Regions from separate parts of the Branchiibius cervicis genome, predicted to be linked through region 2. Evidence: riboswitches for the same ligand, from Rfam matches in the RefSeq annotation. Region 2 holds a riboswitch; the other holds the start of a gene.

Region 1 (10,643 bases), 420 kb from region 2:
GTCGGGGCGATCCGGGCGATCGCATCGACCAGTTCCTCGACGGTGCCGCTGTTCATACAGACGGGGACGGCGTCGACGTCGGCGAAGTGTTTGAACAGCACCGCCTTGCCCTCCATGACCGGCATCGCTGCCTCCGGACCGATGTTGCCCAGGCCGAGCACCGCCGTGCCGTCGCTGACCACGGCCACGGTGTTGCTGCGGCTGGTGTAGCGCATCGACAACGTCGCGTCGGCCGCGATCGCCCGGCAGACCTGGGCCACCCCGGGGGTGTAGATGACCGAAAGATCGGCGCTGTCGCGCAGTTGCGTGCGCGCGACGACGCCGAGTTTGCCGCCTTCGTGGGCCACGAAGACCGGGTCGGCCGGGTCGAAATCGAAGGCGGACGCGGGGTCAGCAGGCACCGAAGCCATGACGGGGTAGACCTTCCAACAGAGGGAACTAAACGCAGCGTGGTTCGAGGGTAGGGCCCGGATGGGATCGACTGGGCAGCTACGAGGAAGACAGAGGTGCGGGTGGCCTCCGAGGGCCATACTCAACCACAGCTACCGCTCGGAGGGCACGGCGGGACCGCGATCCGGTCCGGTCTCGAAAGTGACCGACGGCCGGAAGTTGGCCTTGCGAGCCGCCCGGCGCAGCGCAGCCAGCACGGGCACACCGGTCAGCAGGATCAGGGTCACGGTCGTGATGGCCCGGCCCAGGTCCCAGCCGAACGAGGTTGCGAGGTTGAACGCGACGAACCGGGTGAGGTTGTCGGCCAGCGGTGCGCCGGCGACGAAACTGACCGAGGTGTCGCCCCCGGTCGCGAACGGCCAGAACCACATGTTCAGCGCCCACCCGTAGAACAAACTCGACACCACGCCGTACGCCGAGAGCAACGCCAGCTCCAGCCACCCGCGGCACCGCGGCAGCAGGGCGGCCCCCAGGCCGACCCAGCCGGCTCCGAGCATCTGGAAGGGCAGCCACGGGCCGACCCCGGCGGTCAGCAACGCGGAGGCGAACATGCTCGTGGCCCCCAACACGAAGCCGAAGCCCGCACCGAACACCCGACCGGCGAGGATCAGCAGGAAGAACATCACCTCGATGCCCGCCGTACCCGCGCCCAGCGGGCGGATCGCGGCGTCCAGGGCGCTGAGTACGCCGAGCATCGCAATCGCTTTGGCATCGATACCGCCTTCGGAGACCTCCGCGAGGACCACCGCAAGCAGCAACGGCAGGAGCAGCCCGAAAAGGAACGGCGCGTCCCGGGCATGCTGCGCCAGCGCCGAGCCGGGGGCGACGAACAACGGCCACAGGAAGCCGAACGCGCCGACGGCACTGACCAACCCGATCGCAGCCAGGGAGCGTGGCTTGAGTGAGATCGCGGCGGTCATCGCGCATCCTGCACGATGGGCGCGACCTGGTCGAGTGTGAGGACCGGCACCGGCGCCATGATCTTGGCGATCTGCGGCGCGTAGGCCGCCGACGCGAGTACGACCTGCGGGGTGGAACCGTCGGCGATCACCTCACCCTGCGCCATCAGCACCACGCGGTCGGTCGCCGCAGCGACGAACTCCACGTCGTGGCTGGCGATCAGCACGGCCGCGCCCTCGTCGGCGAGCCGCCGGACCGTGCACCGCAGCGCCGCCTTCGCGTCGTAGTCCAGACCTCGGGTGGGTTCATCCAGGAGTACGACAAGTGGCCGGGCCGCGAGTTGAATGGCCAGAACCAGCGAAAGTCGTTGTCCCTCGGACAGATCCCGCGGGTGACGGTCATCGGGAACGCCGGGGGCGAACTGGTCGAGCAATCCGCGCGCAGTGCCATCGGGAGCACCGGCCGTGCTGTCGGCAGCGTGTAGCTCGGCGCCGACGCTGGCCAGGTAGAGCAGGTCCGAGGCGGTCTGCGGGACCAGGCCGATCAGTTCGCGGCGCTCTCCCGCCGACATCGCCCGCGGATCCTCGCCGCCGACCCGCACCGTGCCGTGATCCATCGGACCGCTACCCTGCAACGCCCACAGCAGCGAGGACTTGCCTGATCCGTTGCGGCCCATCAACGCCGTGACGGATCCGGGGAACAACTGCAGGTCTACGCCGCGGACCGCCGGAACGCGACCATGGGTCACTCCGACGCTCAGGGCGATCAGCGACGCGACAGGGCCCGCGGGGCTGGGCCGGCGCGCTGCGACATCCGCGGCGGCCTCCCGCAACTGCGCGGCCCGCCGTCGTGCATCGCGCACGGACAGCGGCAGCGGGGACCACTTCGCGAGCCGGCCGAGTTCGACCAACGGCGGTGCCACATCCGAAACCGCCATGATCGCAGCGGGTTCGCCGATCCGCACCCGACCGTCCGTGCCGACGTGAATGACCCGATCGGCGTACGGGATGACCCGCTCGATGCGGTGCTCGGCGACGACGACGGTCACGGCCAGGTCGTGCACGAGGCGGGTGATCGTGGCCAGCACGTCCTCGGCGGCGTTCGGGTCAAGGGCCGAGGTCGGTTCGTCCAGCAGCAGCACCTGAGGTTGCATCGTCAGGGCTGCACCGATGGCCACCCGTTGTTGTTGGCCGCCGGACAGGTCCGACAGGGGCCGGTCGCGCAACTCCGCGATGCCCAGCACGTCCAGGGTCTCCTCGACCCGTTTGCGCATCACGTCGGGAGCCAGCCCGCGCTGCTCCATCCCGTAGGCCAGCTCCTCCTCGACCGTGTCGGTGATGAAGCTGGCCGCCGGATCCTGACCGACGTAGCCGATGACATCGGCCAGGTCGCGTGGGCGGTGATCGGCGGTGCTGCGGTCGGCCACCGTGATGGTGCCGGCGACGGTGCCGCCGGTGAAGTGCGGCATCAAGCCGTTGATCGCGGTCAGCAAGGTGGACTTGCCCGAGCCCGTACGCCCCACGATCAGAACCAGCTCGGCCGTTTCGACGGCCAGGTTGACGTCAACGAGCGTCGGGGCGTCCGCGCCTTCGTAGGTCAGACTCACCCGATCGAACTGCACAATCTCATTCACGTCGTCACCACCTCACGTCGGGCCGCCATGGGGTCCGGGGTGAAGATCCCCGGCAGCGCCGCGATCAAGAACCCGATCAGCGCCAACAACGGCACCGCGGGCACGCCGAGCGGCTCGGTCGGCATGCTCGCCGCCTCCGGGTGCAGGCTCAGCGCGGCGTACACCAGACCCACGGTCCACAGTCCGCACTCCAGGGTCAACGCTTCAGGCACCCCCACGGGTCGGGCCGGTAGATCGTCACCGGGCTACGACGTCCTGCCAGCGCGATTCCGGCCACGCCAAGGGCCAGGCCGGCGATCAGCAGGCCGAGACTGAGACGAAGGGGAATGTCACCCTGGTCCAACAGACCGAACAGGCCCACGCACACCCCGATCAGGCCGAAGAACGTGACGCCTCCGGTGACCAGCCGGCTGGACCGGGACTGCTCACGCAATGCACCGTAACCGCGCGAATCCATGGCTGCCGCAAGGGCTAACGATCGTTCCAGCGTTTCCTCCATCAGGGGCAGCCCGATCCGCCGGATGCGATGGATGCCGCCTCGCAGATCACCGCGCAACTGTTGGGCACGCGTGACCCGCCCGACTCCGAGCACCAACGTGGGCACCACGCTGACGGCGACGACAACCGCCGTGCCGACGTCCCGGAGCGCTGACGGCAGCAGCCGCAGCAGCCGGCGCGGATTGGCCAGGGCGTTCGCCGCACCGAAGCACAGGAACATGGCCGCCAGCCGCAAACCCTCGCAGGCGGCGACGACCAGCCCCTCGAGACTGATGGGGCCCAGCAACTGGATCCCGGCGGCCCAGCTGGGCATGTCGACGGTCGGCAGGCGCAGCAGGACCGTGTCACCGGTCTTGGCACCGACCAGCACGTAGAGCACGACACGGGTCACGATGACGAACGCGCCCAGGTAGAAGTACCACCGGAAGGCGCGGGCCCACGGCGCGTCGGTCCGGCGGGACAACACCACGAAAACCACCGCGGCCATGGCGATGGCCAGCAGCAACGGGTTGGTGACCTGGCTGACTGCCGCGGCCACGCAGATTGCCCACACCCACCACGCACCAGGATGCAGGGCACGCGAGACGGAGACCGCGTGGAAGGACCGCGCCACCCGATCAGCCGCGACGACGGCGCGCCGCCAGCAGCCCGGCTCCGCCCAGACCCGCGACCGCGACGACACCGGCTCCGACGGCCACGGCCGTGTTGCCCGACCCGGCAGCAGAGTCGGCGGGCTGCCCGGCGGCCACCGCGTCACCGTTGCCAGCCGGCCCGGAGCTGCTTGCTCCGGCGGACGCGGCGGCACTGCTGGTACCCGTGCTGCTCGCGGCGCTGCGCGATGCCGCAGCGGAACTCGTGGCCGACGCTGCCGTGGTGGCTGATCCGGAAGTCGCCGACATGGAACCGGGACTGCTCGTTGCCCCGGCGCTCGGCGCACCCGACGGGACTGAACCCGGCTGCGCTGCGGAGGAGTCCGGGGCTGGCGCAGGTCCAGCCGGAGCCTTGGCCGACGTCGACGGCATCGTGGTCGACGTCGGCTTGGGTGGCGTCGGCTTGGGCGTCGACGGCTTGGGCGCAGGTGTCGAGCTCGTCGGCTTCGGTGTCGGCTTGGACGTGCTGCCGCCGGAGGAGATGGCCGGCGGTTTGATAGCCGGTTGAGCACCGGCCCCGAAACTGAAGCCGACTGCGGTACCGGGCTGTGGACGGTAGCTCGCGACGCCGAGACTGCCGTACCGCCACGATCCACCTGCGGGCCCCACCCAGAACGACCAGTACGCCTTGCTCGACGGTGTCGACTGACACGACCCGGATGGAGCGCCGTTCAGCTGGCACAGAAAACCAGGCTGCGTGACGACCGTCGTGGGTCCGAACCCGGTCGCTGCCAGCGCTGCCCATGCCGACGACGGGGTTCCGGCGGCGCACTTCGTCGTCACTCCGGTACGGCCGTCCACTCCGTTCCAGGAGACGACCACCGTCACGCCGCTGCTCGTCGTGCACCCTGTCGCAGCGGCCGCCGGCGACAGCGTTCCGGCCCCGCCGGCCGCGAGGACGGCGAGCGGGGCCAGTACGAGGGCAGCCGAGCGCGAGAACCGGGTCACCGGTTAGTGCTTCCCGCGGCGACGGGAGACGCGGCGCAGCCCCGCGGCGCCGGTCGCCAGGGCGCCGCCGGCGACAACGGCTCCCACGAGGAGGCCACCGCCCGAACTGTCTTGCGGTCCGTCGGTGATGACCGGTGGGCCGGTCACCGTCGAGGTCGCGGTGGCGGTCGGGGTAACCGTGCCGGTCGGGGTCGCGGTGCCGGTCGGGGTCGCTATGCAGGCGTCGGCCGGAGTAGCCGCGGCCGACCCGGATGCGCTCACCGTGACGTAGCTGGAGCCGACGAGGCCCACGATCCCCTGCGCCGTGGCCGTGTCGTCCGACTGGTCGGGCGCAGCCTTGCTACCCAACTTCTTCTTGTCGGCCAGGCTCTGCGCATTCGCCGCCAGGCCGCCGCGTAGGGCGGCCGGGAAACCGCAGTCGTACTGCAGCGTCTTCAGGTAGGAGCGGGCCTTGGTCGCTCGCACTGTGTCCCCGGCCGCGGTGAACGCCATCGCTGCCAAGCCGGTCGAGTTGGCGACACCCACGGTTCCGACCGCGCCGGCGGAGTTCTGCTGACCGGCCAGATACGTCACGGCCTTGCTCAGCGCATCGCGCTGGCCGCCAACGGCCACCAGCGCCTGGATCACGAAACCGGTCGCGTCGGGGTCACTCACGCACGTTGTGTCGTCCAAGGTGAAGTCGAACCCGCCGTTGCTGCACTGTTGCTTCAGCAGGTAGGAGACGGCGCTCGGCGACACCGTCTGACCAACCCGCTGCAGGCTCAACAAGGCAAGGGACTGACTGATGCTGCTGGAGTAGTCCTGTGCATCCTTCACGCTGGGATCCAGCTTGTCCTGGAACCGCCCCGATGCCGCCAATCGGTCCTGTAGTTGATCGATCAGGTCGACGCCCCCGAAGGTGCGCGGGTTCTGTTCCTCCACGACCGCCAGCAACAGGGCCTTGGCGGTCGCCCCAGCGGAAATGGCCGGACCGCTTCCGGTGTAGGCCGTCACGTTCTTGGCAAACCAGGCGGTGGACTTCGCCGCCTGCGCTTTGCTGGTTCCGGAGGCGGCCAGGCCCATGATGGCGTCGGCCGTGCCGCCGGTGTTGGCATACCGCGGGCCGCCCATGAAGGAGTCGTAGAGCAGGTGATCGTCGCCGGCGGCCAGTTGCTGGGACAGATAGCGGGCGGCAGACGCGCCCGGATCGGTGATCGTCGCGGCCGATGCGGGGGTGCTGATCGCGACGCTGGCGGCGATGACTCCCGCCGGAATCGTAAGAAAGACCGCGCGACGCGCGGCAGTGCTGGATTGCATGAGGCCTTCCTGAAGGTCCTCTGCACGACCTGATCCTGGGCGGAAAGCCTGGAACTCGGCCCGCAGATCTCGACGGGTGTGAGTTACTGCGCGATGGCTGGTATCCCGGCTCGTGATCGTGACGATCACCTACGGTTGCGGACCAGCGCCGGATTCTGACCGGCTTCCCCTTCCACCGTGCCTGCCCCGATCGTCGACCTGGGCAGGTGGCCAGGGTATCGCAACCGTCCGGCCGATCCGGCCCGCGGCCTGCTTGCGCGCTACTCTCGTCACCGTGACCACGACCCTCGTCCTCGCCGGGGTGCACACCCCTGTGAGCCGGTACGCCGAGTCACTGCTCACCGGCGACGGCACCCGGGTGCTGCGCCCGTTGGCAGACGAGGCAGATCCGGCTCTTTCCGACACGATCAGCACCGTCACGGAACCCGCTTTCGCCTCGCCGCCCGAGGGCTGGGTGACCGAAGAATCGAACGACCTGGTGCGCTCGATCCTCTACGCCCGCGGCGCCGTTCTGGTCGACAACCTGGCCGCGTGGGTGGCCGGAAAGATCACCGCGGCGAATGCCTGGGACGCTCCCGAGAAAGCCAACGCCGCCGTCACCGACGCCACGCTCGAACTCGCCGCTCTGCTGTCGGCTCTGCCGTACGACGCGGTGGTCATCAGCCGCGAGCTGGGTCTGATGGTCGCTGCCGGTGCACCGGTCGACCGCACGCTGCAAGACGCCCTGGGCCTGGCGAACACGGTCCTGTCCAACCACCTGAGTCGGGCCGTCCTGCTGATGGGCGGCCGGGCGGTCGACCTTTCCGCGTTCCCGGCACTGCCCTACTGACCTCGCGTCGTCGTCCTCCGTCCTATCCCCGGCGGACCCGGCGGCGGTCGTCGGGCAGCCGCACCGTGGCGCCGGTCGCGTCCAGGTGGGCCAGCAGCGCCAGGACGACGCGCCGGCTCGTTCCGAGCGCCTGCCGGGCCGTGCTCACCGTGAACGGCTGGTCGAGGTCGGCCAAAAGGTCCACGGCGCGCCGGTCGGCACCCGGCAGGAGCACGATGCCGTCGGCGACGCGCAACAGCAGACCGTCGCGGTGCAACCGGCCGATCCGCGACCGGTCAAGGCCCAGCTCGGCCAAGCGCTGCGCCGTCGGTGCCGCGAACGGTGCCGATGCCAACTCCTCCTGCAACTCCTGCACCGCCGGATCCATCTCGACGCGGCGGGCCGTGCCCACCCGGCCCGCCGCCACCGGTAGCCACCCCTCGGCGAGCGCCGCCACGATGACAGGGTCGGGCAGATCGAGCGCCTGCGCTGCCTCCGGGATCGCCAACTGCCCCCGGCCGCGTCGACCGCCGTCCGCAGCCGGTCACGTAGTTCGCTTGCCCGATCGGCTCCGATCAGCCAATCCCCGACCGCCACCGCACCGTCCGGTACCGGGTCCACGGGGGCGCCGATCCGGGCCAGGTCCGATCGGCGTACGACGCCCCGGCGACGCAGCTCGGCCGCCGGGGTCGCGCCGTACTCCCCCAAGGACGTCGCCCGCTCGGCGGCCGAGCCCCGACGCTCCAGCGCCGGCGGGAGCGGGTCGAGGACCTCGAGGCCCCACAGGCGCCGGCTGCCGGGGTCTCGCAGTACCCCGCGGTCCGCTACCCGCAGCGGAAGCGCCGCATCGAGCCGCAGCCGGTAGAAACCGCCTCCCAACCGCCGGGTCCGCACTCCCACCGCAGCCGAACCCAGATGCAGCATCGGCCGCTCGGGAACCCGCTCCGGGCCGATCAGTCGAACGTCGGCCTCCCGGGTCGGCAGGAACGCACCCAGCGTCGTCAGCGCAGTCCCCCGGGTCAGCGAATCCGGCACCGGCGCAGCCAGATTCAGGGCTACCCGGGCAACGCCGGTCGCACTCGGACACGGTCGGCCCAGCGATTCCACGCCGCGCACCCGCACCTGCTGCGAACCGGCCGCGAGTTGCTCCCCTGCCCGGATCGTGCCGGCCGGCAGGGTGCCGGTGACCACGGTTCCTGCCCCCTTGATGTGGAACCGGCGGTCGACCCACAACCGCACGTCCGCCGACGGGTCAGGACCGGGTACGCCGCCCAGCACCCCACCGAGAACCTCGCGGAGCCGGTCCAGGCCGGCACCGGTGTGTCCGCTGGCCACGACGGCCGGCATGTGCGCCAGCCCGGTACCCGCCAGGGCTTCTCGCGCTTGCCCGAGGGCCGGTGCGGGATCGGCCAGGTCGGCCCTGGTGATGACCAGCAGGCCGTGCCGGACGCCGAGAGCCTCCAGCACAGCGAGGTGTTCGCCGGTCTGCGGCATCCAGCCGTCGTCGGCGGCCACCACCAACATCGCGACCGGGACCGGGCCCAGTCCGGCCAGCGCGGTGGCGATGAACCGCTCGTGCCCGGGAACGTCGACGAAAGCGACCTGGCCGACCGGTGGCAGATCGGTCCAGGCGTACCCCAGCTCGATGGTCAGCCCGCGCCGACGCTCCTCGGTCAACCGGTCGGGGTCGGTACCGGTCAGCGCCCGCACGAGCGTGGACTTGCCGTGATCGACGTGACCGGCGGTGGCGACGACCTGCATCAGCCGGCCGCCACGACCCGCACCACCGCCTGCGCCAGCGCCTCGTCGTCCGCCTCGGGCACCGTGAGCAGGTCCAGCTCCAGACGGTCGTCATGTACTCGCCCGACGACCGGTGGCTCACCCAGCCGCAGCGCCCGGGCGTACTGCGGCGGCACCGTGAGCGTCCAACTGGGCAACGGCACCCCCGGTGCGCCTCCCCCGCCGACCCTGCCGGCCGACTTCCGGACGTCGACGTCGCAACCCGGGACCTGCTCGCGCAACCGGGCCGCCAGGGTTTCGGCCCGCTGCCTGAGCTCTTCCGGGCGCCGGGCCAACGCTTGCGCGACCGGGGTGGGCGGACCGCACAGCGTGGCTTCCAGCGCCGCCAGCGTCAGCTTGTCCACCCGCACCGCGCGCGCCATGGGGTGCCGGCGCAACCGGTGCACGAGAGCGGCATCACCCAGCAGGAGCCCGCACTGCGGCCCGCCGAGCAGTTTGTCCCCGGAGGCGGTGACCAGGTCCGCGCCCGCGCGCAGGGTGCTGGCCGCGTCCGGCTCCTCGGGCAGGCGGGGATGCGGTGCGAGCAGGCCGGAACCGATGTCCATGACGACCGGCACCCCGAGCCCGGTGAGGGCGGAGACCGCCACGCTAGAGGTGAAGCCCTCCACGCGGAAGTTGGACGGGTGCACCTTCAGCACGAATCCGGTCCGGTCGTTGACCGCGCTCGCATAGTCCTCCCGCCGGACCCGGTTGGTGGTCCCGACCTCGCGCAGCCGGACGCCGACGGACTCCAACAACTCCGGGATCCGGAACCCGTCGCCGATCTCGACCATCTCGCCGCGCGCGACCACGATCTCACCGTCCGCGGCCAGTGCCCGCGCCGCCAGGACCAGGGCCGCAGCACCGTTGTTGACCACGTGCACGTCGCCCGCCTCCGGTACGGCCGCGCGCAGCGCATCCATCGCCGCGCGTCCACGCGGTCCCCGGCGGGCCGACTCGAGGTCCATCTCGACGTCCGTCGCCCCCGCCGCCACCGCGACCGCTTCGCGCGCGGCGTGCGACAGCGGCGCCCGGCCCAGATTGGTATGCACGATCACTCCGGTCGCGTTGATGACCCGGCGCATCGACGTACCACTGGCCGGCAGGGCGTCCAGTGCCGCGTCCACGACCGACTCAGGGGCGAGTTCGCCACGCCGGCAACGGTCTTGCGCCGCGACGATCGACGCCTTGACCCGGTCCCGGCCGAGCCGGTCGATGGACCGCGCCAGCCGGGGATCGGCCAGCAACGCATCCGTCCGGGGCACCCGGCGGCGAGGGTCCTGCACGGGTCCTCCTGCGGTGACGGGACGAAGTGGCGGAGGCGGACGGGAATCGAACCCGCCTGGCCGGGATACCCGGCCACAACGGTTTTGAAGACCGCGCCCGTCACCAGACGAGGAACGCCTCCGCCGGAAGCCTAACGGGCGAGAACCTCCGAACGGGGTACGGCGTGAACTAGCGTGAGTTCCGACACCGCGAGAAGGAGTTCCGATGGTTGGCACACCGCTGGAATGGCCGGTGCTGCGGCAGTTGCGCAGCGGCGACCGGCTGGGTCGCGGCGCGGCAGTCCAGTCCGCGCGCAGCCGGGATCTGATCGCCCGCACCGAGCAGGCCGACGCCGTCGTCCCGTCCGTGTGCCCGTTCTGCGCGGTGGGCTGCGGGCAGCGGGTCTTCGTCTCGG
Region 2 (10,643 bases):
GCCGTCGGTGGCGTCATGCTCTCGGTCGCGCTGACCGCCTTCCTCACCGGTGTCACCGAGCCGCTGGAGTTCGCCTTCATGTTCGTCGCGTGGCCGCTCTACGTCATCCACGCTGTCCTGACCGGTACTTCGTTGGCACTGGTCAACGCGTTGGGCATCAAGGACGGGTTCTCTTTCAGCGCAGGACTTTTCGACTACGTGCTCAACTTCAACATCGCAACGAAGCCGCTGCTGTTGATACCCATCGGCCTGGGCTACGCAGTCGTGTACTACTTCCTGTTCCGCTTCGTCATCCGCAAGATGAACCTGAAGACCCCTGGTCGCGAGGACGACGACGAAGCCTCGATGGCGGAAGCAGACACCAGCGCGTGATCATCACCGCACCGCAGGTGCTCACCCCGGCGCGGACCCTCGCGCCGGGGTGGGTCGAGGTCTCCGGCGACTCGATCGTCGCGATCGGTGAGGGTACGCCGGCCGGCCGGGTCGACGTACCCCTCACCGGCACACTCGTGCCCGGCTTCGTGGACACCCACGTGCACGGTGGCGGCGGCGCCTCCTTCGACGCCGGCACAGCGGAGGCTGCCGAGACGGTCACGTCCGCGCACCTGGCCCACGGCACGACCTCGATGATCGCTTCGCTGGTCACGATGTCCCACGAGGACATGGACCGGGCGGTGCGCGAGCTGGCGTTGCTCACGAGCGACGGACGCCTTGCGGGCATCCATCTGGAAGGTCCGTGGCTGTCACCGCTGCATCGCGGAGCGCACGACCCGACGCTGCTGGAAAACCCCACACCGCAACGTATTTCGCGGGTTCTTGAACTCGGCGACACAGCGATCCGGATGGTCACGGTCGCCCCCGAACTGCCCGGTGGTTTGGAAGCCGTCGCGCACCTGGCGTCCTCGGGGGTCGTCGCCGCCGTCGGACACACCGACGCGACGTACGAGCAGGCAGCTCTGGCACTGACGTCCGGGGCGACGGCAGGCACCCACCTGTTCAATGCGATGACTCCGCTGAACCACCGCGCACCGGGTGCCGTTGGCGCGCTGCTGGATTCGGATGCGGTCGTGGAGTTGATCTGCGACGGGGTGCACCTGCACCCGGCCACGATCCGCATCGCCGCCGACGTCGCGCAGGAACGGTTCGTGCTGGTCACCGACGCGATGGCGGCGGCAGCGAGCGCCGATGGGGACTACCGCCTCGGCCCGCTCGATGTCTTCGTGCGCGACGGGGTCGCGCGACTGGCCGACGGCACGATCGCCGGTTCGACCCTGACAATGGCTCGAGCAGTGCAGTTCTGCGTTTCCGTCGTCGGGTTGCCGCTGGACGTCGTGCTACCCGCCGCGACCTCGAGGCCGGCGGAACACCTGGGGCTGGAGAGGGTGGGTTCGCTCGCGCCCGGCAACTTTGCCGACCTGGTGGAGTTGGACGAAACCCTTGAGGTCGCACGGGTGATGCGGCATGGATCCTGGTTGACGCCAATGCGTTGACCCCTTGGAGGGACCAGCCCTCGACCCTTCTGCGGATCACGCCCGAATCGACTCCCGGCGGAAGGACTAGCTAAGCCTTTGATACGCCTTCGTGATGAGTGCGCTGCGTTCGGCAAGGCCTCGCATGTTCTTGGGACGTGTAGCAATGGAGACCACCGGAGAGGACACAAACTCCTGCTCACGCACCAACCACCGCCGTCGCGGGGTGGCGCGCTCGAGCAGCCTTGCGTAGTACTCCTGGGCGGCGGGCTCCCGCGCGAGCAGCACCTTGTTGAAGGCGATCGCAAATGGACGAAGGCCGGAACCATCGGCCAGATAGGAAAGAGTCCCCTCGGCGACTCCGGGCCACGAGCCGTTGAACACGTCGTCGGCGATGACGATACCGCGCTCCGTGCACGCCGCCTCGGCCAACTTCAGGTCCGAATGCACGATCTCTTTGGTGTGGCCACCGTCGACACTGAACAGGCGAGCTCCCGCAGGTAAATCGGCAGCGAGTTGGTCGCGGGTGATCGTGGTGGAATCAGCCTCACGGACAACGAGGGTCTGCGGCATGCCCCACCGCTTCACGTTCGCGACGAACCGTTCGCGGTCCCCCGAACCCGACCGATCGATGTTGAGATCCTGAGCACCGAAGACATCCACTGCCAGGGATGGACCCGTGGGCGACAACAGTTGCAGTGCGATGAAGAGCTTTCCGTGGTGAACGCCGATCTCCGCCACGCCACCGCCATCCGCGGGTTCTCCGTCCAGCACCATCGCGAGGACGTCGAGGGCGTGAGGAGCTAACCAGCCTCGGACTGAACGAATCCCTACGAATCGGTAAGTTGCGAAGGACATGGACGCATCGTAGGGGGTTGAACTCCGCTTGCGGCGCCTCAGTATCGGGTTTCCACAGCAGAGGGTGCGCGCCGGGCCGAGCGCCGCAGCCAGCACCACTGAATCACGACCCCGACCGCCTCCGCAGCTGCTTCGATTGCGACAGCCCCGCTGGGGCCGAATCGCAGCGCCGCGAAACCAATGGTCGACAAGACAATGACGGCCGCCGGAACGATCGCGGCGGTCAGGTAGTTGGCTTGCCCGGTCGCGACCATGCTCAATCCCAGACCCATCGAGGTGCAGATGATGGCCAGAAGCAGTCCCGACCATGCGGCGACCGGGTACGGGATGTCCACCGCGCCGGAGAACATCAGTCGGCTGACGCTGGGGGCCAGTGCGGCGTAGAGCAGACCGCTGACCACGCCCATCAGCAGGCAGAGTCGCTGGGCGGTCCGGATTCGGTGCGCGCGCTCAACGGCGGGGGCACCGCCGATCCAGCTCTGCAACCGCGCGGGCACCGAGTACAACACGAGGACGCCCATCCGCATCAGTCGCTCGGTTGCCGCGAAAACCGCCGTTGATCCGGGGGCGACCAGTTGAACCAGCGTGACGGGCAGGCCGGTGTAGATGGCGCTGATGGCCCGGCCGGACCCCATGATCAGCTGCCCGCGCGCCGCAGCAGGACCGGCCAGCCAGTCCGCTCTGGTCAGTCGCGAGCTCGGACCGATGATGCGTCCGGCAATGACCAGCGTGGCCGGCATGGACAGCCACATCAGCAGGCTGTAAGCAATGAACGGAGCGCCGTGTGAGATAGCCACCGCAGCGACGACTGAGATCACGATCCTCGGCAGCGATTCCGACCACAACACTGCCACCGGCCGGCCGACGCCCACGAAGTACCACTGCGGTGTCATCGCCTGTGCCGCCGCCGCTCCCGCCAGCACCGCTGCCGGACCGGCGTAGTCACCAACCAGCAGCCAGGTCAGGGCACTGGCCAGGATCACTCCGGGGATGACAGTGATGGGTCGCGACGTCAGTGAGAGCCGGTACTGCTCGTCGGCATCGTGCCGGGACATCCCCGCCACTCGCTGAGGGCCGACCACTCCCCAACCCATCTCCGTCGCGACGGCAATGGCGCCGCCGAGCGACTGGGCCAACGCCATTGCGGTCCAGCCTGAGGCGCCGAACCGGGCGGTGACGGCGGGGATGACGAGCAGCGGCGACAGGAACCCTGCTGCCGGAATCAGGAGATAGAGCACCATCTCGCGCGCCTGGCGCCTGCGACCCATAGCGCAGATGATTGTGCCGCAGGTCCTATCCCCACGCAGCGCCTCTCCCGCATGCTGCCTTGTTTACGATCCGAAGGTTACGGCCACCAGGACGACGTTGAGCGTTCCGACCGCCGCCGCGACGCCCCACGCGAAGACCTTCATCGCCGGCCCGTTCACCCGGTCCCCCATCAGCCGCCGGTCCGACGTCAGCCGCACCAACGGGATCAGCGCGGCCAGGATCCCCAGGGACAGAACCACCTGGGAGCACAACAGACCGGTGACCGGTGAGACACCCAGGACGATCAGGGCGACAGCCGGGACGAGGGTCACCGCTCGTCGTAGATAGGGCGAGATCCGTTTGCGAAGGAGCCCCGTCATGATGATCTCGCCAGCGGCCGTGCCCACCGCGGTCGAGGTCAGTCCCGAGAGCAGCAGAGCCACGAGGAACGCCCACATCGCACCCCGCCCGACCCGGTCGGAGACGGCCGCGGCGATACTGCCGAAGTCACCGTCCTGCTGCCCGTGCAGAGCACCCGCACCGAAGAGCAGCATCGACACGTTCACGCCACCGGCGAGAACCATCGCCTTGGCGACCTGGCTGCGTTGCGTGCTCGGCGACTCCCGCTGCCGGGCGCTCAGGCCGGAATGCAGATAGATCGCGTGCGGCATGATCGTCGCGCCGACGATAGCGGCCGCGATCAGCACCTCGTCGGTTTGCTGAAGACGCGGCACCAACCCCTCCATCGCGGACCCGACCGACGGTGGCGCGGCGGCCATCCCGAGGACGAACGCGCCGCCGATGATCAGCATCGAAAGGACCGCGAGCCGCTCCAGGGATGCCGGGCCCTGCCGGTCACGTACGGCGAGGATCACCAGTCCCAGACCGCCGGCGAGGACCGCCGCGGGGAGCATGGGCAGCCCGAAGAGCAGATGCAGCGCTACGGCAGCTCCGATGACCTCGGCGAGATCCGTTGCCATCGCTACCATTTCGGCCTGCGCCCAATAAGCTCCCCGGCCGGTGCGACCGAGCCGGTCGCGCATCAACTCCGGCAGGGAGTGCCCGGTGACGCTGCCCAGCTTCCCCGATAGATACTGCATCGGCGCAGCGACCGCGCTCGCGCAGACGACAACCCACAGCAGGGCGTACCCGAACCGAGCCCCCGCGGAGGTGTTGGCTGCGATGTTGCCCGGATCGACGTACGCAATGGCGGCGACGAACGCCGGTCCGAGGGTGAGGCTGCCCCTGCGCGGAAGGCGCAGGGGCAGCACGGTCATGAGCCGACCTTCGCGTCCACCTCGTAGCTGGTGTTGATCGACTCGAAGAAGTTGACCAACTGCAGCGTGTCGTTCGCCGTTGCCATCCATTTGGCCGGATTGCTGACGCCCCAATGGGGTTCGAAGCCCAGCTCCTCCAACCGCCGGTCGGCGAGGTACTGCACGTAGGTGTTGATGTAGTCGGCGTTCAGCCCGAGGATGCCGCGCGGCAACAGGTCCCGGTTGTAGGCCGACTCCATCTCGACCCCGTCCAGGATCATCTGGCGGATCTCCTCGGCGAACTCCTCGGTCTGCAGGTCCGGGTTCTCATCCAGCACGGTCAGGATGAGATTGATCCCGAACTTCAGGTGCAGGGACTCATCCCGCACGATCCAGTCGATCAACGAACCGAAATTGCGCAGCAGGTTGCGCTGCCGGAAGCTCAGCGCCACCATGAACCCGCTGTAGAACCAGATCCCCTCCAGCACAACGTTGTACGCCACCAGGTTGCGCACGAAGTCCCGCTTGCCCTCGGTGGTCGTGATGTCCAGCTGCGTCGAGGCCATCCGCTCGATGAACTTCACCTCGAAGGCCTCCTTCGCGGCCATCGACGGGATGTCCACGTGAGCGGCATACGCCTCGTCGCGATCGATGGGGAACGTCTCCAGCACGTACTCGAACGCCATGCAGTGGTTGGCCTCCTCCCACATCTGTTTGGCCAGGTAGAGGTGACCCTCCGGCGCATTGATGTAGGGGTAGACCCCGAAGGCCAGCGCCTTGTTGACCAGCAGCTCGTTGGGGTTGAAGTAGCTCATTAAGAAGGTGACCGCGTGACGCTCCTCGGCGGTCATCCGCTCGAAGTCGGCCAGGTCCTCCCCCAGCTGGACCTCATGCGGGAACCACGTGTTGGCGACCGCCTGGTTGTACAGGTCGTAGGCCCACTGATAGCGGATCGGCTTGAGTAGCAAGCCGTCCTGGATACCGGTTCCAAGAATTGTCATTGGCATGCCTCGCAGTTCAAGAGTTCTTGCGGGTCGGTCGGGCAGACCAACCCTTCGATCAATTCGGGTGCGTCGATCGCCGGCTCGTCGGCCACCGCCACCACCGCGGGGGCGGGTCCAGGACGACGGCGGCCGGGGCCGCGGGGCTCGCGGCGCTTCGCTTGGCGAAGCCGAAGCCGCCGCCGGTGCGCCCTGTGCTCTCGGCCTTATTGACCTTCACGGTCGACTGCTCGGCGGTGTGCCGCGGCTTCATGTGCAGGTAGTAGGTGGTCTTCACACCCTTGCGCCACGCGTCGAGGTAGAGGTCGGCCATCACCCCGATATCCCGCGACTCGAGGTAGATGTTGCGGCTGATGGCCTGGTCAATCCATTTCTGCGCTCGCGAGGCGATGACCAGGTAGGCGTCCGGCGGCAGCTGGAACGACGTCTGATAGGTTTCTAACAGATCCTCCGGGATACCGGGTACGGCGGCCAGGTCGCCCTGGGCGCGCAGCAACTCCTCACGAACCTGCTCCCACAGACCGCGCTCCTGCAGGGCGGCCACCAGGTTGCGGTTGACCTCCAGGAACTTCCCGGCCGACGTGGCCCGCGAGAACAATTGAGAGAACTGCGGGTCAAGACCGGGAGTCGTGCCGGCGACCAGACCAATGGATGCAGTCGGTGCGATGGCCATCAAGGTGGCGTTGCGGATGCCGCCTTTCACTTTGCTGCGCAGGGCGTCCCAGTCCAGGCGCGCCGTACGGTCGACCTCGACCTCAACCCCGCGACGCTGCTCGAGGACCGCAAGGGTGTCGAACGGCACCAGTCCTTTCGACCAACCGGAGCCTTCGAAGTTGGCGTAGGCACCGCGCTCGGCGGCCAGGTCGCAGGAGGCGTCGATGGCGTGCCAGGAGATGAACTCGGTCACCTCGTCGATCAGCTCGGCCGCCTGCGGTGACGCGTAGGACAGCCCCAGCCGCTCCACCACGTCGGTAAAGCCCATCAGACCCAGGCCGATCGCGCGGTTCTGGCTGTTGGAGTGTTCCGACTGCGACACAGAGGATTTGGTGATGTCGATCAGGTTGTCCAACTGCCGCACGGCTAGTCGCGTCGACTCGGCGAGCCGGTCCCAATCCCACTCACCGTCGATGAGGTGCCGCGACAGGTTGATCGAGGCCAGGTTGCACACGGACACGTTGTCCCGGTCCTGCGGCAAGGTGATCTCGGTGCACAGGTTGCTCAGGTGGATGGTGCCGGTGTTGTCATTCAGGGCGCGCTGGTTGATGGTGTCCTTCCACGTCAGCCACGGGTGGGAGGTCGTCTGCAGAGACACCAGGATGGCCTTCCACTGCTCCTTCGCACGGATCTTGCGGAAGGATCGCAGGCCGCCTCGCTCGGCGAGAGCCACGTACTCGGCGTACCGACGGGAGAAGTCATCGCCGACCAACTCGACCAGATCAGGGGTCTCCAACGGGTCGAAGAGATACCAATCGTCATCGGCGACAACGCGTTTCATGAACTCATCACTGATCCAGACCGCGGTGTTGGCGGTGCGCGTGCGCCGGTAGGGGTCGCCGGCGTTCTGTCGTAGATCGAGGAACTGCGGGAAGTCCAGGTGCCAGTTCTCCATGTAAAAGCACAGTGCGCCGAACTTCTTGCCGCCACGGGACACCGCACGCAGGATCGAATCAATGGTGTGCATGAAGGGGATAGGCCCGGTGGACGCGGTGTTGTTGGACCGGATCGGACTACCTTCGGAGCGCAGCTTTGTGACCGAAAGACCAATGCCACCAGTACCTTTGGTCAGCCACATCACGTCACGCATCGACGTGGCGATGTGCTCGATGTCGTCGTCCATCTGCATCACGAAGCAGTTGCTCAGCTGCGGGGTCTGCGTACCTGCGTTCACCAGCGTCGATCCGGCGGCCAAGTAATCCAGTGAGGCCATCTTGCGGTAGAAGCCGATGGCCGCCTTGGTGGGTTCGGCTTCGTTCACCGACAGACCCATGGCCACGCGCATCCAGAAGTAGGCCGGCACCTCCATCGGGCTGCGGCGCGCGTCGGTGGCCATGTAACGGTTGCGAAGAGTCACGATGCCGATGTAACGCAGGCCCTCATCGAGGCTCGGGTCCAGCGCTGCGGCAAGGGATTCCAGGTCGTAGGTGCTGGCGAGGCGCTTGTCGAACAGACCGTCCTCGACCCCTTCCCGGATATAGCCCGGGAAACGCGCCTGGTGCAGGAGGGCCAGCTCCGTACCGGTCTCGAAGTCGCCGAGCACCTTCTTGTAGATCGTCTTCAGCAGCAGCCGGCTCGCGATCACGTCGAAGTCGGGATCGTCCTTGACGTTCTGCACCGCCACGTTGATGGCAGCCTCGTCCAGCTGCTGGGTGGTGATGCCGTCGAAGAGCGTGATCGCCAGCTCCGAGGCGATCTGCATGGTCTTGGCCATCGCGTCGGGCAGCCCATCGGCCGCCCGCTCGATCGCCCGGTTGATGCGATCGGCGTCGTACGGCTCGCGTGTGCCGTCGCGTTTGGTGACGTGAAGTGTCACAGGCTGGATCCCTTCCCTCGAAGTCACTCACCGGCGCACAGGGAGAGGGGAAGGTACGGCGACACCCAGGGCATCGGCGTACCTCACCGGCTCGTCCCACGAGAGCCGCGAGCACCCCACCGCAGGCTGCGGCAAGGGCAATGGCAGGTCTTCGGACTTGTGACTGTGCTCTTGACAGAGCGCCTACCGGCCGTCGCTTCCCAGGTCCTGGACCCAGTGCTGATGACGGCTTTCGTCCTCACTCACCGCTGCGGGGCAGTGCCGGAATCACACCGGCTTCCCTCTTGCCCCTCCCCGGTGTTCGCCGGGGAGGACCACTGCGTGCGCCACACTATCTAGGGGTTACAGCGCTGGCAACCCCTAGATGCTGTGTTTCGGCGTGTCGAATGACATGAATGTCATTTGCGCAGGTCACAGCCCCAAGCCCGCCCTTGCCCGCCTGCCCACCGATTCTGAGGTGATGGAGGTTGCTGAGGTGGTGTAGGGGAAAAGGGACCTCAGAACGCGCGATTGCCTCAGAATCGGTCGTCGTGAACCTGGCCGTGCGGGAGATATCCACAGCGCGCCGTCCCTGCGCGAGCTCCATCACGGCCGAAGCCGCGATGGTGAACCCATGCACGTGCGCGAAGAGATCTATCGACACGGCGGCATCCTGCCCACCCGCGCGTTGCGGGCGGCCGGCTTCAGCGATCACGCCATCCGCCGCGCATTGGCCGACCACCAGATCTACCGGGTTCGCAAGGGCTGGGTCGCGCTGCCCGAGGTCGATCGCGCCGTGGTCGTTGCCGTCCGGGCGCACGGTGTCCTCACCTGCATCAGCGAAGCTGCGCGTCGCGGGCTGTGGGTGATGTCCGATGGCCGGGTGCACGTTGCCGCTGCTCCGCACGCCGGCGGGATTCGATCCGACGGCTGCGTCGTCCATTGGGGTGCAGCCGCGCTGCCGCGTCATCCCGATGCTGCTGTGGACTCCCTGGAGAACAGTCTGCTGTTGATCGCAGGGTGCCAGACCCACGAAAATGCCGTCGCTGCCTGGGAATCCGCGATCCGGAAGGGTCTGACCACTCCAGAGGTCATGAGCCGCCTGCCGATGACTGCGCGGACTCGGGCCATCCTGGATGTCGTCCGGCCGTGGTCCGACTCAGGCCTCGAGTCGTTTGCGATGAGTCGCCTGCGGTTCCTGAGGGTGGCCGTACGGCAGCAGATCGTGATCGCGGGCAAACCCGTCGACTTCCTCATCGGGGACCGGCTGGTATTCCAGATCGATGGAGGCCATCACGTCGGTGATCAACGCAGCAGGGACATCGCGCACGATGCTCTGCTCACGACGATGGGTTACACCGTCATCCGCGTCAGTTACGACCAGATGGTCAACGACTGGCCGGCGGTGCAGCACCGAATCATGCGGGCCATCGCACAGCGGCTCCATCTCGCCGCTTGACCTGCGCCACCGTTGTGAAGGAGAGGTTTCTGAGGAGATCGCGGATTCTGAGGGATCCACGCCCGGGCCAGGTCCTCCACAATGTCGAATTCCTCAGAATCGTCGGTGGGAGGCTGGGACAAGGATGGGAAGTCGCCGGGAAGGTGTTACGGGCAGATCACAAACCAGCGCGGCGACCCTCCACCGGCACGGCAGGATGTCAGGATCGGGGAACGACCGTCACGGTCGATGTGCCGATAGTCAAGGAGCAGCAATGCGCAGCATCACCAAAGCCTCGGGCCTAGGGGCCGTTACCGCGGTCGCACTCATGACCGCGCTGTCCGCGTGTGGGTCCGACAGCCTGAACACCGGCTCGACCGGCACCAACTCGCCGACGGCCAGCGTGACCACCGGCGGCGCTGACGCGAGCCTGGCCTCGATGGTCCCCGCCGACATCAAGGCCAAGGGCACGCTGACCGTGGGTTCGGACGCCAGCTACGCCCCGAACGAGTACCTCCAGGGCGGCACCACCGTCGTCGGGATGGATGTCGACCTCTTCAACGCCGCCCTGGCCAAGCTGGGCCTGAAAGCCAACTGGCAGAACGGCAACTTCGACACGCTGATCCTGGGCGTCACGTCCGGCAAGTACGACGCCGCGGCCTCGTCCTTCACCATCAACGCCGACCGGATGAAGCAGGTCAACATGATCAGCTATTTCACCGCCGGCAGCCAGTGGGTCACCACCAAGGGCAACCCCAACAAGGTCGACCCGGACAACGCCTGCGGTCTGACCGTGGGTGTACAGAAGGGCACGGTGCAGGTCGATGACCTGACCGCCCGCAGCAAGAAGTGCCGGGAGTCGGG

What was found. A riboswitch is a leader RNA that binds a small molecule or an ion and turns the genes downstream of it on or off. The one in region 2 is predicted to bind cobalamin.
Region 1: another riboswitch for cobalamin. It lies ahead of ACFQBT_RS06565 (prenyltransferase/squalene oxidase repeat-containing protein); the one in region 2 lies ahead of ACFQBT_RS04575 (ribonucleoside-diphosphate reductase subunit alpha).

Annotation. Positions count from the first base shown of each region.
Region 1 covers NZ_JBHSWJ010000002.1:1,234,362-1,245,004, reverse strand. Annotated here, with positions in the region: gene ACFQBT_RS06605 (NAD(P)-dependent malic enzyme) at 1-410, opposite strand, end outside; gene ACFQBT_RS06600 (ECF transporter S component) at 543-1,370, opposite strand; gene ACFQBT_RS06595 (ABC transporter ATP-binding protein) at 1,367-2,983, opposite strand; gene ACFQBT_RS06590 (hypothetical protein) at 2,980-3,201, opposite strand; gene ACFQBT_RS06585 (CbiQ family ECF transporter T component) at 3,180-4,094, opposite strand; gene ACFQBT_RS06580 (hypothetical protein) at 4,099-4,230, opposite strand; gene ACFQBT_RS06575 (hypothetical protein) at 4,241-4,639, shown strand; gene ACFQBT_RS06570 (hypothetical protein) at 4,829-5,086, shown strand; gene ACFQBT_RS06565 (prenyltransferase/squalene oxidase repeat-containing protein) at 5,083-6,375, opposite strand; cobalamin riboswitch at 6,454-6,585, opposite strand; gene ACFQBT_RS06560 (bifunctional adenosylcobinamide kinase/adenosylcobinamide-phosphate guanylyltransferase) at 6,650-7,204, shown strand; gene ACFQBT_RS06555 (SelB domain-containing protein) at 7,227-7,352, opposite strand; gene selB (selenocysteine-specific translation elongation factor) at 7,349-8,944, opposite strand; gene selA (L-seryl-tRNA(Sec) selenium transferase) at 8,944-10,248, opposite strand; tRNA gene ACFQBT_RS06540 (tRNA-Sec) at 10,276-10,370, opposite strand; gene fdh (formate dehydrogenase) at 10,454-10,643, shown strand, end outside.
Region 2 covers NZ_JBHSWJ010000002.1:819,139-829,781, reverse strand. Annotated here, with positions in the region: gene ACFQBT_RS04605 (PTS transporter subunit EIIC) at 1-372, shown strand, start outside; gene nagA (N-acetylglucosamine-6-phosphate deacetylase) at 369-1,490, shown strand; gene ACFQBT_RS04595 (class I SAM-dependent methyltransferase) at 1,557-2,327, opposite strand; gene ACFQBT_RS04590 (polysaccharide biosynthesis protein) at 2,366-3,595, opposite strand; gene ACFQBT_RS04585 (Nramp family divalent metal transporter) at 3,659-4,852, opposite strand; gene ACFQBT_RS04580 (ribonucleotide-diphosphate reductase subunit beta) at 4,849-5,832, opposite strand; gene ACFQBT_RS04575 (ribonucleoside-diphosphate reductase subunit alpha) at 5,891-8,362, opposite strand; cobalamin riboswitch at 8,488-8,696, opposite strand; gene ACFQBT_RS04570 (DUF559 domain-containing protein) at 8,976-9,800, shown strand; gene ACFQBT_RS04565 (ABC transporter substrate-binding protein) at 10,054-10,643, shown strand, end outside.